DNA from 2 places in the Streptomyces sp. NPDC054866 genome. Region 2 is predicted to be linked to the other one. Evidence: riboswitches for the same ligand, from Rfam matches in the RefSeq annotation. Region 2 holds a riboswitch; the other holds the start of a gene.
What was found. Region 2 has a riboswitch for cyclic di-AMP ahead of ACWGI2_RS27960 (M23 family metallopeptidase). Riboswitches for the same ligand answer to the same signal wherever they lie in the genome.
Positions count from the first base shown of each region.

Region 1: it holds a riboswitch for cyclic di-AMP, as region 2 does, so the genes downstream of both, ACWGI2_RS34295 (LysM peptidoglycan-binding domain-containing protein) here and ACWGI2_RS27960 (M23 family metallopeptidase) in region 2, are expected to answer to the same signal.

Region 1 is NZ_JBSGZA010000008.1:260,179-267,539, reverse strand. It holds gene ACWGI2_RS34300 (class I SAM-dependent methyltransferase) at 1-500, shown strand, start outside; cyclic di-AMP (ydaO/yuaA leader) riboswitch at 1,175-1,331, shown strand; gene ACWGI2_RS34295 (LysM peptidoglycan-binding domain-containing protein) at 1,334-2,059, shown strand; gene ACWGI2_RS34290 (GNAT family N-acetyltransferase) at 2,149-2,691, opposite strand; gene ACWGI2_RS34285 (maleylpyruvate isomerase N-terminal domain-containing protein) at 2,764-3,468, opposite strand; gene ACWGI2_RS34280 (carbohydrate ABC transporter permease) at 3,476-4,327, opposite strand; gene ACWGI2_RS34275 (carbohydrate ABC transporter permease) at 4,324-5,277, opposite strand; gene ACWGI2_RS34270 (ABC transporter substrate-binding protein) at 5,274-6,527, opposite strand; gene ACWGI2_RS34265 (rodlin) at 6,644-7,048, opposite strand; gene ACWGI2_RS34260 (hypothetical protein) at 7,213-7,361, shown strand, end outside.
Region 2 is NZ_JBSGZA010000005.1:641,120-648,480, reverse strand. It holds gene ACWGI2_RS27970 (PrsW family glutamic-type intramembrane protease) at 1-761, shown strand, start outside; gene ACWGI2_RS27965 (aldo/keto reductase) at 774-1,718, opposite strand; gene ACWGI2_RS27960 (M23 family metallopeptidase) at 1,922-3,007, opposite strand; cyclic di-AMP (ydaO/yuaA leader) riboswitch at 3,019-3,165, opposite strand; gene ACWGI2_RS27955 (PP2C family protein-serine/threonine phosphatase) at 3,368-4,528, opposite strand; tRNA gene ACWGI2_RS27950 (tRNA-Met) at 4,696-4,769, opposite strand; gene ACWGI2_RS27945 (helix-turn-helix domain-containing protein) at 5,551-5,901, shown strand; gene ACWGI2_RS27940 (ANTAR domain-containing protein) at 5,945-6,694, opposite strand; gene ACWGI2_RS27935 (ANTAR domain-containing protein) at 6,756-7,361, opposite strand, start outside.

The DNA.
Region 1 (7,361 bases), on a different contig from region 2:
ACGTAGCCGTCAGTGGCTTGGTGCTCAACTTCCTTCCCGCGCCGGGTGCGGCGGTGGCCGAAGCGGCCCGGGTCGTGCGGCCGGGCGGGCTGGTCGCCGCGTACGTGTGGGACTACGCCGAAGGCATGGCGTTCCTGCGTCACTTCTGGCGAGCCGCGGTCGCGCTGGACCCGTCGGCCGCCGAGTTGGACGAAAGCCGGCGATTCCCGCTGTGCAGCCCGGACCGCCTCCGATCGCTGTGGACGGACGCTGGACTCGTCGACGTGGCTGTCGCCCCGGTGGAAGTGGCCACCGTTTTCGCCGAATTCCCTGACCTGTGGGAGCCATTCCTGGCCGGACAAGGCCCCGCCCCTGGCTACGTGACCGCCCTCGCACCATCCGCCCGAGAACATTTGCGTGACGCACTTCGCGAGACCGTGCCTACGCGGCCGGACGGTTCGATCGTGCTAGCCGCCCGCGCATGGGCGGTCCGGGGAAGGCCGGTCCGCGCCAGCGCCTGAGAGCGCCGGCGCGTGTCCAGGAGCGGGCGAAGAGCCGGGATTCTCGAAATGCAGATCGCGTAGGGCACACAACAGGTCGCCCCCATACGGGGACTCAGCAACTCCAACTGCCGCCCCTCGTCGACAATGATTTCCCCATTTCGGCTCTAGATGCCGGGAGTTGCTCGATCTGGCGAGTGAGGCCGTGCGCAGACACCTCGGTGACGTCGGCCGGGCCCCAGCCGGAGCAGCTCCGCGCAGGCCACCATCCTCCACCAATTAGGCAAGATGTCCCCTTTGGCCAGAAAAGCGAACCTCACCCCATGTCCGTCTTGTCCATGAGGAGCGCTTTTGTGCAGCATTAGTAATGTATATAAAGCTGTGTCTGCATTGCGGGACACTCGTGCGAAATGGACGATCCGACGCGCCAGTAGGTTGCCTCCAGACCGCATCCAATTCAGTGGAATAGGTCACACCAACAGCTCGCGTCCCCCGGGGCGCCGCTGAGCGCACTTCCGTTCTGCGTAAAGAAAGTTGGGGCTATTTGATCAAAGAGGGCCAGCGGTTCTGACCGCCAAGGACTGGCCTCGCGCATTCCCTATTCGAATTCCGCTCTTGTTCCCTCCGGGCTTTCTCGCTTAACGTCACCGTCAATCCGGATGGAACGCCGAATCCTGCCGCTGTCCGGAAACCCTTCCCATCACTCACTTTCGCTCGGCAGGAGCGGGGGACCCAGGTAAGCCGCCGATCCGGATTCCGGAACGGCTCGGGGTGAAGTCGCATGCGCAGTGCGACCGGACATCTCCCGTCCGAACCCGACAGCTCACCTCGTAGGCGACGGAGAGGAATTCGTCATGCCTGCAAAGGGAAAGCACCGCCGTCCCAAGTCCAGCTCGCTCACCCGCGGCATCGCCGCCGCAGGCACGGGCGGGGCCGTGCTCGTGCTCCCGGTCCTCGGCGCGACCGCCGCCAGCGCCGCGCAGGCAGCCCCGGCCGCCAAGCCCGCCGCCGCCCCGAAGACCTACGTCGTCGCCGCGGGCGACACCCTCTCCAAGATCGTCCGCGAGCACTCGCTGAGCGGCGGCTGGAAGAAGCTGTACGAGGACAACCGCGACGCCCTCGGTGGTGACCCGGCACTGATCCACCCCGGCATCAAGCTCACCCTCGGCGAGAGGGCCGCCGCCGAGCGAGCGGACCGCTCCGAGCGCAAGGACGCCGCCGCTGCCAAGCCCGCCTCTGCCCCGGCGAAGAAGTCGTACACCAACGACCTCGACGGCTGGATCAAGGAATCGCTCGACATCATGGCCCAGCGCGGCATCCCCGGCTCCTACGAGGGCATCCACCGCAACATCATGCGCGAGTCCTCCGGCAACCCGCTGGCCATCAACAACTGGGACTCCAACGCCGTGGCCGGAACCCCCTCCAAGGGACTCCTTCAGGTCATCGCCCCCACATTCAACGCCTACCACGTGCCCGGCACCTCGCTGGACAGCTACGACCCGGTCGCCAACATCACTGCCGCCTGCAACTACGCGGCCGACCGGTACGGCTCGATCGACAACGTGAACGGCCCGTACTAGACCAGACCGCACCCCCCGTCTCGTCATCCCCTCTGAGCCCCGGCGCGCCAGACGCCCGGGGCTCAGGCCTGTCTACGGAGGCGGGCGGCCTAGCTCCGCGAGTCCTGCTTCCAGTCCTCTACGAGGAGCCCGAGCAGCACCTCGTCCATGAACTCACCCATCACCCAGGCCGAGGAGCGCAGCACCCCCTCGCGGACGAAGCCGTTGCGCTCGGCGGAGCGCAGCATCGCGGCGTTGTCCGCCAGCGTCTCGATCTGCAGCCGCTGCAGGCCACGTACGACGAAACCGTAGTGGCACAGCACCGCGACGACGTCCGTGCCGTAGCCCTTTCCGCGGGCGGACAGCAGCAGTCCGAGCCCGATGTGCGCGGACCGGTTGTGGTTGTCGATGCTCCACAGCGCCGCGGTGCCGACCAGCGTGCCGCCGTCCAGTTCCACCACGGAGAACGGGACGTGCCCCTGCTCGTCGTCGTCGACCACCAGCCGCGAGTCCTTCGAGCCGGGCGTGATCGGCCGCCACGGCCGGCCTTCGGACCGCGAGGCGTTGACCACGTCGTCGTAGAGCTCGGTCCGCAGGATCGGGATGTCGTCCTCGTGCCGGGCCCTGAGCCCGACCTTGCTGCCCTTTAGCATGCAGGCTTCCTATCCGAGACGGCTGACCGGCGGCAACCCCATATGCGTTCGTCCCGGTTGCGCGGTGGGCACTCACGCACCCTTCGTGCCGTACCAGCGCCACTCGGTGAGTCGTGGGCGATGAGGAAGGGCGGTGCGTCCCGTCGCCCACAGCAGGATCTGCCAGACGTCGAAGTCAATGGCGACGTGGGGAAAGAGCCTCCGCAGGACCCGTTCGCACAGCCCCCTCGGCGGCGACCACTCCAGATTCAGCCCCTGAGTGATGTCATGGGTGTGCACAAGGGTCTCAACGACGGCCATGGCGGCAAAGCCCTCTGGATCAGAGGGCCCAAAGACGTGGTGAGCGACGGTAGTTGAAGGTGCCGTGCGCAGCACGGACGCGAGCAGGCCTCCACACGCCTCCAGGATGGTCAGGAGCCCCTCGGGGCCCGAGGCCCGATCAACGAAGATGACGTTCTCCGGCCCACCGCTTCGGTCACTGCTCGTCCGGAACGGCAACCCTGTCGACGTCGGCGGCTCGGCGAGCCCGAACCTCGCGGCGTAGGTGAACAGATCGTCGGCCAGATGCTCGAGCGTCTCCCAGCACGTCCACTCGAGCGTTCCCGCCTTGGCCTCCCAGGCGGCGGGATCTGCGTCCCTCAGGGTGTCGATGGCCAGAGTGACGACCCGGCGCAGGTCTTCCCCGTCAACTGCGATGTCCGCGCTCTGCATGCGGAAGATCGTAACAACGGCCGACATCGTGAAAATGGCCGACGTGGTCGCCTTCGGCGTGGACACGGAGGAGTCAGTCGTCGATGCCCGAACGCTCCACCCCCGCCACGATCCACCGCTGGAAGAACAGGAACACGACGAGCAGCGGCACGATCGACACGGCGGCCGCGATGAAGAGTTCGTGCAGCCTGATCACTTGGGACGTGGTGAACGACGACAGGGCGACCTGCACCGTCCATGCGTCGCGGTCCTGACCGATGACCAGCGGCCAAAGGAACGAGTTCCACGCGCCGATGAAGACGATCGTGCCCACCGCCGCGAAGACGGGCCGGGAGTTGGGCACCACCACCCGCCAGTACGTGCGCCAGTATCCGAGCCCGTCGACGCGCGCCGCGTCCTCCAACTCCCGTGGGAATCCGAGGAAGTACTGCCGGAAGACGAAGCACGCGAAGGCGGAGAACAGCGTCGGGACGATCAGACCGCGCAGCGTCGACACCCAGCCGAGCGACGACACCAGGACGAACGTCGGGACGAAGGTGACGGAGGCCGGGACCATCAGCGTGCCGAGGATCGCGTAGAACACCTTGTTCGCGTGACGGTACGGGATGCGGGCCAGGCCGTAGCCGGCCAGCGAGGCCAGCAGCAGCGTGCCGAGCGTCGTCGCGACCGCGATGAGCGAGGAGTTGAGCAGGGAGCGCGCGAACGGCACGGAGGTGTCTTCGAAGAGCTCTTTGACGTTCCCCCAGCGCAGCGAGGAGGGGAAGAAGGTCCACTCGGGCGAGGTGATGTCGCTCTCGGACGAGAGCCCGTTGCGTACGAGGAGGTAGAAGGGGATCAGGAACAGGAGCGCGAGTGCTGTCAGCAGCGAGAGGCGTAGCGCGCGGCCGGCCCTGACCCTTGCGTCGTCCCTCGTGTGGTCTCTCATTCCGCCTCCTTCCTGCCGAGCCCGAACCACTTCGCCTGACCCACCGTCACCACCGCGATGATCAGGGCGAGCAGGACGGCGCCCGCGCTGCCGAGGCCGAGGTTCTGTCCCTGACCGAGCGCCGTGTAGTAGAGGTAGACGAGTGGTGGCCTGGCGTAGGGCGGGTAGCCGCGGGAGTCCGAGAGCAGGTTGTAGAACTCGTCGAACGCCTGGAAGGCGTTGATGACGAGCAGCAGCACCACCGCCACCGATGTGGCCTTCAGCTGCGGGAACGTGATGTGGCGGAAGACCTGCCAGCCGGGCCGCGCCCCGTCCACGGCCGCAGCCTCGTAGAGGGTGGGGCTGATGCGCTGGAGTCCGGCGAGGAAGAGCACCATGTAGAAGCCCGCCTGGAGCCAGAGCCGTACGGTGACGATCACGGCCCAGTACCAGGGCGGGTCGGTGGTCGAAAGCCACGCTATCTGGTCGCCGCCGAACCAGCCGAGGACGGTGTTGGCGAGCCCGAACCGCACGCCGTTGAAGATCGACATCTTCCAGATGAGCGCGGCCACGACGTAGGAGCAGGCCGCGGGCAGGAAGAAGACCGAGCGGAAGAACGCCTGGGCACGGCGCTGGCGGTGGACCATGAGGGCGAGCGCGAGGGAGAGCGCGTACGTCGCGGGCACGATGAAGAGCGAGAAGACCAGGAAGGTCCACAGGCTGTCGGTGAACGCCTCGTTCCGCAGCATCTCGGTGTAGTTGCCGAGGCCGACGAAGTCGTTCGGGGTGACGGTGTTGTGTGCGTCGAAGAAGCTGAGGTAGACGCTCCAGCCGAGCGGGATGTACGTGAAGACGCCCAGGCCGAGCAGGAAGGGTCCGACGAACACCCAGAACCAGAGGGTGCGGTTCTGCTGTCCCCACAACTTCCTTCGCCCGCTTGCCTGTTGTTCGCGAGGGGCTGCTGTGGTCACGACTTCTTCTTCACCCGGCCGAGCTCGGCGGACACCTTGCGCACGACCTTCTTGAGCTCGCCGTCGGGGCTCGCGCCGTCCTTGATGATCCGGCTCAAGGCATCTTGGTAAGCGCTCCTGCTGGCGGGGGTCCAGAGGAGGGGCTCGGCGTGGCCGTGGTCCGTGGTGTAGCGGACGGCGTCGGCCGCAGCGCCCTTGCTGAGTTTGTCAGCCTTCTTCGCCAGGGACATACGGGCCGGGATGTGGAATCCGTACGCGAGGGCGAAGTCCTCCTGGCGGTCGGTGCTGTCGATCCACAGCCACTTGAGGAAGTCCTTGCCGGCCTTCTGGTGCTTGCTGCGCGTGCTGACCGCGGCGGCGTACGCGCCGACCGGCACCGAGGGCTTGCCCGCCGCGCCGTCCTTCGGGAACGGCAGGACGCCGAAGTCGTCGCCGAGCTCCTTCTGCACGGTGGGCAGCGCCCACAGGCCCGACCACTGCATGGCGGTGAGCCCCTGGACGAACGCCGACGGGTCCGACCAGTCGGCGGGCGCGCCCAGGAGCAGCGACTTGTCGGCGTACAGCCGGTGGATCTTGCCGAGGGCGCGGGCGGCGGCGGGGTCGTCGAAGCCGACCTTGCCGTCGGCGGTGACGAGTTCGAGACCGGCGGCGTACAGGGGCGTGCCGCCCAGGACGCCGGCGCCTCCGTCGTTGCCCAGGAACAGGCCCTTCGTCTTCTTCGAGGTGAGCTTCTTCGCGGCGTCCACGAGCTCGTCCAGCGTCTTCGGCGGCTGAACCCCCGCGTCGGCGAGCAGGCTCTTGCGGTAGTAGAGCATCTGCATGTCGATGACTTGCGGGATGCCCCAGATCCTGCCGTCGTACGTCTTCGGGGCGAGGACGGCCGGGTTGAAGTCGCCCTTGACACCGTCGAACAGCTCGGTCAGGTCGGCGACCTGCTTGCCCTGGATCTGGTCGAGGGACGGGCCGTTGACCTCGAAGACGTCGGGGCCCGAGTCGGTGAGGAGTGCGGCCGCGGTCTGCTCGTCGTAGTTGCCGGGTCGCCACTGGACGGTGACGTTCGCCTTCTTGTAGGCGGCGGCGTACTTCTTCACGGCCTGCTCGGTGCCCTGCTCGCCGTACTGGTGGTACCACTGCGACAGCTTCGGCCCGTCGCCCGAACCACCGTCGTCCCGGCCCGTGTTGGAGCCACATGCGCTCAGCAGCCCCAACACGGCGCCCGCCCCGAGCAGTCCCCTGCGGTTGATCGTCATAGGTCGTCCCCCTGTTCGCTGTACGGCTGGTCCCGACGGCCCAACGATCAACCATGCAAGCGGATTACGACAGAGGGACTACGGCCGTGTGTCGGCTGATCCGGGGGCCTCGCGGCTCAGTCGTTGTTCTTGCCGTTGCCCGACAGCACCGGGATGTCGCTGAGGATGTGCGACAGCGGCTCGTCGCCCTTGGCCTGCGTGGAGTTTTCGGCGCACTGCTGGTTCTGCGGCGCCGACAGGATCGGGATGTCCTGGACTCCGACGTTCACCAGCGCGACGAGCGACTGGACGTTCGCCTTGACCGGGATACCGAGGCAGAGCTTGTTCAACGAGCCCTGGACCAGACTCCCCTGCGGGCTCATGTTCCCCGCGGAACTGCTGTTGCCGAACGCCGTGTCGGCGCCATTGCCGCTGAGCGAGGTGGTGCCATGGTCGTCGCCGATCGCGGCCGCGCTACCGGCACTGCCGACCAGCGCGAAAGCGGCAAGGCTCAGGGTGAGGGGGAGACTACGGGTACGCATGTCACTCCAAAACGGAACGTTGACTGTCAGGTCGGAGCCAGTACATCCGCCATTGCCCCAGTTCTGAAGCTATTCGCCCGTTAGCGGAGTGTCGGCGTAGCTGTTGACCGGATCTTGCGCACCGCTGATGCTGATCGTTCGACAGAGCTGACGGAGAGGTTTGCATGCCTGACAAGGGATCGTTCCGCAAGAGCGGGTGGAGGGGGCGCGAGGTGGAGATACCGCGTCGCGAAGGGCAACGCGGCCCCACCCTCCTGGAGTTCCGGGGAGGCGTGACCACCTCCTTCAAGGTCCGCGCGCTGAACCGCTCGTC
Region 2 (7,361 bases):
TCGTGATGTCGCCCTTCGCGCACCCGCTCTTCACCGTGCTCACCGGCATCGGCTTCGGCATCGCCGCGCTCAGCGCGGACCGGCAGCACTGGCGGCGCGTCCTGCTGCCGCTCGGCGGACTGCTCCTCGCGATGGGCCTGCACGCCCTGTGGAACGGCTCGGCCAGCTTCGGGGACTACGGCTTCTTCGCCGTGTACGCGACGTGCATGCTCCCCGCGTTCGGACTGCTCACCTGGCTGGTGATCTGGATCAGGCAGCGCGGCCTGCGCATCGTGCGCACCGAACTGCCCGCCTACGTGATCGCGGGCTGGCTCACCGCGCCCGAGCCCTACGCCCTCGGCACGATGCGCGCCCGCACCCTCGCCCGCGACTACGCCTCGTACACCCAGGGCAAGGCCGCAGCGCGCACGGTCGCCCAGTACGAGACGTACGCGACGTCTCTCGCGCTCCTGCGGCACCGGGGACGCCGGGGCAGGGCGGGCGCCGACTTCGTCGTACGGGAGCGGGAGTTGCTGCACGCGCTGTGGGAGCGCCGCGAAGCCGCGCGGCCCGCCCTCACCTACGCGGCGCAGGCGACGGCACCGGTGCTCGTACCGATGCCGCCGCCGTACGGATACCAACAGCACGGATACCAACAGCACGGGTACCGGCAGCCGTACTCACACCCCCACCCGCAGCCGTACCCCCAGCAGCACCCCTACGGATATCCGTACGCCCAGCCCGCGATGCCCTACCCCGCGTACAACCCCTACCGCGGCTGACCGGGCCTCGGCTCAGGCGGAGGCGGCCGTCAGCGCCGACACCTCGGCGGCCGTCAGTTCGAGCTCCCCCACCGCGAGCAGCGCGGGCAGCTGCTCGACCGTACGGGCCGACGCGATCGGCGCCGCCACCGTCGGCTGCGCCGCGAGCCACGCCAGAGCCACGGTCGCGAGCTCAGCGCCGCGCGCCTGGGCGATCTCGTCGAGGGCGGCGAGCACGCGCAGGCCACGGTCGGTGCCCAGGTGCTTGCCCGCGCCCTCGGCCCGCGCGCTGTCGACCTGCGCGCCCGGGCGGTACTTGCCGGTCAGGAAGCCCGAGGCGAGCGCGTAGTACGGGACGGCGGCCAGGCCGGAGCGCGATGCGACCTGCTCCAGCGGGCCCTCGTACGTGTCGCGCGAGACGAGGTTGTAGTGCGGCTGAAGCACCGAGTAGCGCGCGAGGCCCTCGCGGTCGGAGAAGTCCAGGAACTCCTGGAGCCGCTCGGGGGTCACGTTCGACGCGGCGATGGCGCGCACCTTGCCGGACGTCACCAGCTCGTCGAGGGCGCCGATGATCTCCTCGACCGAGACGGTCGGGTCGTCGTAGTGCGTGTAGAAGAGGTCGATGTAGTCGGTGCGCAGGCGGCGCAGCGACTCCTCGACGCCGGACTTGATGGTGTTCGCGGACAGGCCCTTGTAGTCGGGGTGGGCGCCGACCTTGGTGGCGAGCACGACGTCGGAGCGGTTGCCGCGCGCGGCGAGCCAGTTGCCGATGACGGTCTCGGACTCGCCGCCCTTGTTGCCGGGCACCCAGGCCGAGTAGACGTCGGCGGTGTCGATGAAGTTGCCGCCGGCGGCGGTGTAGGCGTCGAGCACGGAGAAGGACTGCGCCTCGTCGGCCGTCCAGCCGAAGACGTTGCCGCCGAGTGCGAGCGGGAAGACCTCGAGGTCGGACGAGCCAAGCTTGCGGAGAGAAGTCATACGGGGCTCAACGCCTGTACGGACCACGGAATTCCGTACAGCGGGACGCCGATTCCATCCGCATACGTAAGCGCGAGCGCGCACGCCGAACCGGCAGCCCTGACGTCGGGGGGTTGTCGTCAGGACCGCCGGGGTATTGGGACTGCCTCAGAAGGGCTGCTTCAGAGGGACTGTTTCAGCGGGGCTGCCTCAAAGCGGCTGCTTCAGAGCGACTGGCCCTTGTCGCGCAGCCACGCCGCCGGGTCGACCCCGGTGGAGTCGCCGCCCGGGTGGACCTCCATGTGGAGGTGCGCCCCGGTGACGTTGCCGGTCGCGCCGACGCGGCCGATGGTCTCGCCGGTGGTGACCTTCTGGCCGACGCTGACGTTCATCGAGGACTGGTGGCAGAACCAGACCTCGGTGCCGTCGTCGAGTTCGAGGACCGTGCGGTAGCCGTACGCCCCCGCCCAGCCGGCCTCCTTGATGGTGCCGGAGTGGACGGCCTTGATGGGCGTGCCCGTGGGAGCCGCGAAGTCCAGGCCGGTGTGGTAGCCGGAGGACCACATGGAGCCGGGCTGACCGAAGGTGCCGGTGAGCGTGTACGAGGCGACGGGGAGGGTGTAGCTCTTCGCGAGCTTGGCCAGGCGCTCCGCCTCGGCCTTCTTCTTCGCGGCCTCTTCGGCCTTCTTCTTCGCGGCGGCCTTCTCTGCGGCGATCTTCTTCTCGGCCGCGGACTGCTTGGCGGCGGCCTGCGCGGCGGCCTGCTTGACGGCGGCTTCTTCGGCCGCCTTCTGGACCGCGTCGTCCGCCTGGTCCTGCTGGTTCTCGGCCTGCTCCATGATGCGGGCCCGCAGTGCCTCGCCCGCGTCCGTGGTGCCCTGCTCGGCGTCGGCGGTGCTGAGTCCGGCGGCGCTGAGGGGCGCGGCGGCGGTCGTCACGCCGTTGTCCGCGGAGCCCGAGTCGGACGAGTCGTCGGATATCAAAGAGCCCACGCCAGGAAGCGACTTGGCCTCCGGCAGCGAGTCCGTGACGGCCGAGAGGTCCGGCATCTCGATGGCCACCGGGGGCTTGCCGCCCTGCGCGGTGGCGATGCCGCCCGCGCCGACGGCGGCGATGACGCCTACGCCGAGAACCGTGGAGCTGCGGGCGAGCCCGCCACCGCCCCGCTTGTGGACGCGGTGCCTGCCGCGGACGGGACGGATGGACTCCTCGGTGGGATTCCATTCCTCCCAGGAATTGTCGTCGTACCCACCGAAATCGTCGTCATTCGGTACGTACACGCCTTGGGGGGCAGGGCGGTTGGACGCCACTGGGGCGCACTCCTTTCCTTCCTTCTCGCCTACCGGGTTAGCTGACGGGTTCGGAGCAGGAAGGTCTCCTACGAACGTCTGGCACGGATGCACAGATGCCCGATTCACCCCAATTAGTGGTTCCCCGGCTCCCTTTCGGGATTAGGCGCGTGCGCGCGGAGCCGACTCGAGTGACGGCTGGGACGACCGCGCTGCGTTATCGAACGTTAATAGACAGCAGGGCTGTATTCCAAGCTGTTCCGACTGATCGTTAACGTCTTTGGCCCGTACTTATCGGGACACCGGGGTCTGGAACGGGGCGAGTTGACCCCACTTCTTCACACACCGGAGCTTCACATCTCCTTGACAGTGCGTCAGTTGTTATGCGGAGTGGTGTTCTTCGGTCACGGCCGGTGACATCGGCCGCCGCACCGCGAGCAGCGCCATGTCGTCGGTCCCTCCGCCCCCGGTGTGCCGCCGCACTTCCTCGACGAGCGTGGCCAGGAGCGCGTCAGGTCCGTAGGGCCCGGGGAAGATCCGGCCGCCGAGCCGGGCCGCCGGGTTGTAGAACTCGCCCCGGATGTCACGCGCCTCGGAGAGCCCGTCGGTGTAGAGCAGCAGCATCGCCCCCGGCGGGAACTCCGTCTCGTCCGCGCGGTCGGGCCAGGCGCCCAGGTCGCCCATCCCGAGCGGCAGCGCGGGCTCGGTGGCGGACAGGACGCACAGCCGCCCGTCGCCGCGCAGGAGCAGCGGCCCCGGGTGCCCGCGGTTGATGAGGCGCACCGGGCCGTCGCCGTGCGGGATCTCCGCGAGGACAGCGGTGGTGAACCCCTCGAAGGCGTCGAGCCCGTCGCGCCGCGTGCCCTCGCGCGCCAGGGCCCGCTCCAGGCGCTGCGCCACGGCCTCCAGCGTGGCCTCCTGCTCGGCGGCCTCCCGGAACGCCCCGATCACGACGGCGACGGCCGCGACCGCGCCCATGCCCTTCCCCCGTACGTCGCCCACGATGACGCGTACGCCGTGCGGGGTGTCCTGCACGGCGTACAGATCACCCCCGATGAACGCGTCCGCCTCCGCGGCCTCGTACCGCGCCGCGACATCGAGCCCGCCGATCCGGGGGTCCGGCTGCGGCAGTACGGCGCGCTGGGCGGCCTCGGCGATGGAGCGGGCGGAGGCGAGCTGTTTGTCGCTGCGGCGTACGACGCGGTTGATGACGACAGCGAGGACGGCGACGGTCACCACCGTGATCAGTTCGGTGACGGCCTCGACGTCGGTGGCGGTGTTGTTCTTGAAGTGCAGGGCGAGCACGGCGGCGCAGGAGCAGGCGCCGATGAGGGTGGTGCCGATCAGCGAGTAGAAGGGCGCGGCGACGAGCGGGGCGGCGGTGAAGAGGGGCACGGCGGTGAACCTGGGCGGGGTCGAGATGTCGTACACGACCCCGACGAGGATGAGCAGCAGGGGGAGGGCCCGCACGAGCGCACGCTCGTGCCGGACATCGGGACGCTTGCCGCCGCCCCCGCCGCCGCTTCCTTCTCGCTGCCCCACTCACTCAGGGTTCCCGGTGGGGCGACGCGGGGCGACCGGTGTGGGCCGAGCGGGTTACGGCGGATGGGCCGGCCGCAACGGAAACCCGCGCCCCGACGGAAACTGTGCCTCGCCGGAAAACACCGAAGGCCCGGATCCATTTCTGGATCCGGGCCTTCGGTCTTTAGTAGCGGGGACAGGATTTGAACCTGCGACCTCTGGGTTATGAGCCCAGCGAGCTACCGAGCTGCTCCACCCCGCGCCGTTGAATGCAACTCTACGCCATCAGGGGGAGTGAAAGCGAACCGGTTGCGCGGCGGCCGCTGCTCGCGCGCCGCGACATGGGCGGGATACGCGGTCCAGCTGCGCCTTGCTGACCAGCATCGGCACGAGCACGCGCCCACCATCGCTGTTCGAAGCCGATTACCTCACCATCGAACACACGAAAATCTATGGTGGCTGGAGTAGACATTGGGCGGTGGTGTGGTTATGGTTTCTCTCGTAACCCAGAGAGACAGCAGGGCCTGGCAGAGACGAACTGCCGGGCAGCAGTACCCGCAAGTGCAGTTCGCAGGACGGTGCGGTGGTGGAGTTCCGAAGCCAGAGCGGTTGCAGGACGGCGACGGGACTGACGACCGGACCGGGTGGCCCGCAGTGATCAGGGGCCGCCGTGAGCAGTACCGCAGTTGAAGCAAGTGCAGTTCGCATCACCAGCAGTTCGCAACACCAGCAGTACGCATCACCAGCAGTTCGCAGTACCCGTAAGTAAGCAAGTGATCAAAGAGGGAAGAACGGAGGAGCCGAGCGCCATCAGGAGGATCGCCCGGGCGGCATCTTGAGCCCGGGTACCGCAGGACATCGATAGTGAGGTGGTCTCCGGTCAAGCAACCGCGATCCCGGCAGTCCCGACAGCATCTCGGTCGGGTCTGCGGAAACAGAAGGCCGGCGCAGCAACAGGGCCGGCAGATGGTGTAGCAGTTCCTTCGGGGCCCGGGTGCCGTACAGCACCCGGGCCCCTCCACGCGTTCCATAGAGAGGTGCAAGTGACAGCAGACGATTCCTTCGGGCGTCTCGACGACGACGACTACCCCGCCTACACCATGGGCCGGGCCGCCGAAATACTCGGCACCACCCAAGGCTTCCTCCGCGCCATCGGAGAAGCCCGCCTCATCACCCCGCTCCGCTCCGCGGGCGGACACCGCCGCTACTCCCGCTACCAACTGCGCATCGCCGCCCGCGCCCGAGAGCTCGTCGACCAGGGCACCCCCATCGAGGCCGCCTGCCGCATCGTCATCCTCGAAGATCAGCTCGAAGAAGCCCAGCGCATCAACGCCGAACACCGCCACCGCGCCGCCGAATCAGCGACGCCGACAGCCACGAGTCAGAACGGCTGAGCCCCGCGACTGCGGGTGTGCTCGCTCTCGCTGCTCGCTCGCGCTACTCGCTGTCCGCTTTGTCGGTCTGTGGTCGGGCGGGGCCGGTGACAGGCGTCAGCCCGGCCTCGATGACGTCCCGGGCGACGCTGCTGAGCAGGATCCGGTTACGCCGGGCGTGCTGGCGCAGGGCGTCGAACGCCTGGTTGAGGGTGGTGTTGCTGCGGACCGCGAGAACGCCCTTCGCCTGCTCGATGACGATGCGGCTCTGCAGGGCGGTGTGGAGTTGTTCGTTGACGGTGTGCTGCTGGCGTAGCGTGCGGGCCTGGATCAGGCCGATGGTGGCGGCATCGGCGAGCGCCTGGGCGAGTGCGAGGTCGTCAGCCTTCAGGGGCAGGTCTCCGGTGCGCAGCAGGAGCAGGCTGCCGATGTTCTCCCGGCGCAGACGCATCGGCACCGCGCTGGCCAGGGTGTAGCCGCCGGCCTGTAGCTGTGGGGTGAATTGCGGCCAGCGTGCGGCCGCGTCGGCCGCGCTCGACGCGGTGACCGGCTGGGCGGTCGCGTGAGCGTCCACGGCCGGGCCCTGGGCGCAGGCGGCTTCCAGGATGCGCTGCAGGGCGGGACTCGGGTCGCAGGGCGCGGGGCTGTGCAGGCGCAGGCTGGGGTGGGCCAGGAAGACCGCGGCATCGGTGACATCAAGGATCTCCTGGCAGCGGACGGTCATCTGGTGCAGAAAATCGATGACGTCGAAGTCCTCCACCAACGTGTCGGCCAGCTCCACGAAGGTACGGGCGATGTGCTGTTCCCTGCTCATGGGTGCACTCCTTGAGCCCCGCGCAGAGCGTGGCCGGAGCCCTTGACCGGGCGGTTCGATGTCATCGCGGGAGCTCCTGCTGAATCACGGTGTGGGCGGTGTCCGACAGGGACCGGCCGGAGGAGTAGGCCCGGGCGCGCAGCCGGTCCAGGGCTTCGGCCAGCGAAACGCCGAGTGTCTCGCTGAGGACGCCGGTGGCGTGGTGCACTTCGGCCCGGTGCAGATCCACCGCTCCTACGTGCCCCGGGCCATTACCGGCGGCGGTGCTGACCGGCCAGCGGTTCAGTACGTGCTGGGCCAGCGCGTCGGCGACCAACTGCCCCTGTGACAACTGCTGCCCGGTGAGCGGACCTACCGTGCGCCGGTAGCCGGTCATCGTCCCCGCCTGCACGGCGCCGATGTACACGGGCCAGACGAACAGGGCCGCGATCCCCAATTCCTCGGCCTCAGCGACGAACTGGGGCCAGCGCCGGGCCAGCACGCGGCCGAGGTCGGGCAATTCGCGTACCTCTGTTTCGTCGAGGAAGGACTTGCTGGGCCCCTGCCCGAGGACGAACTGCAGGTCCTCCAGGCGCGCACTGGTCTCATCGCTGAACCACACCAGCTCCTGCCCCAAGGCGACGGCGATTCCGCCAAGGCCCAGTGCCTGCGCGCAGGCAACCGCCCA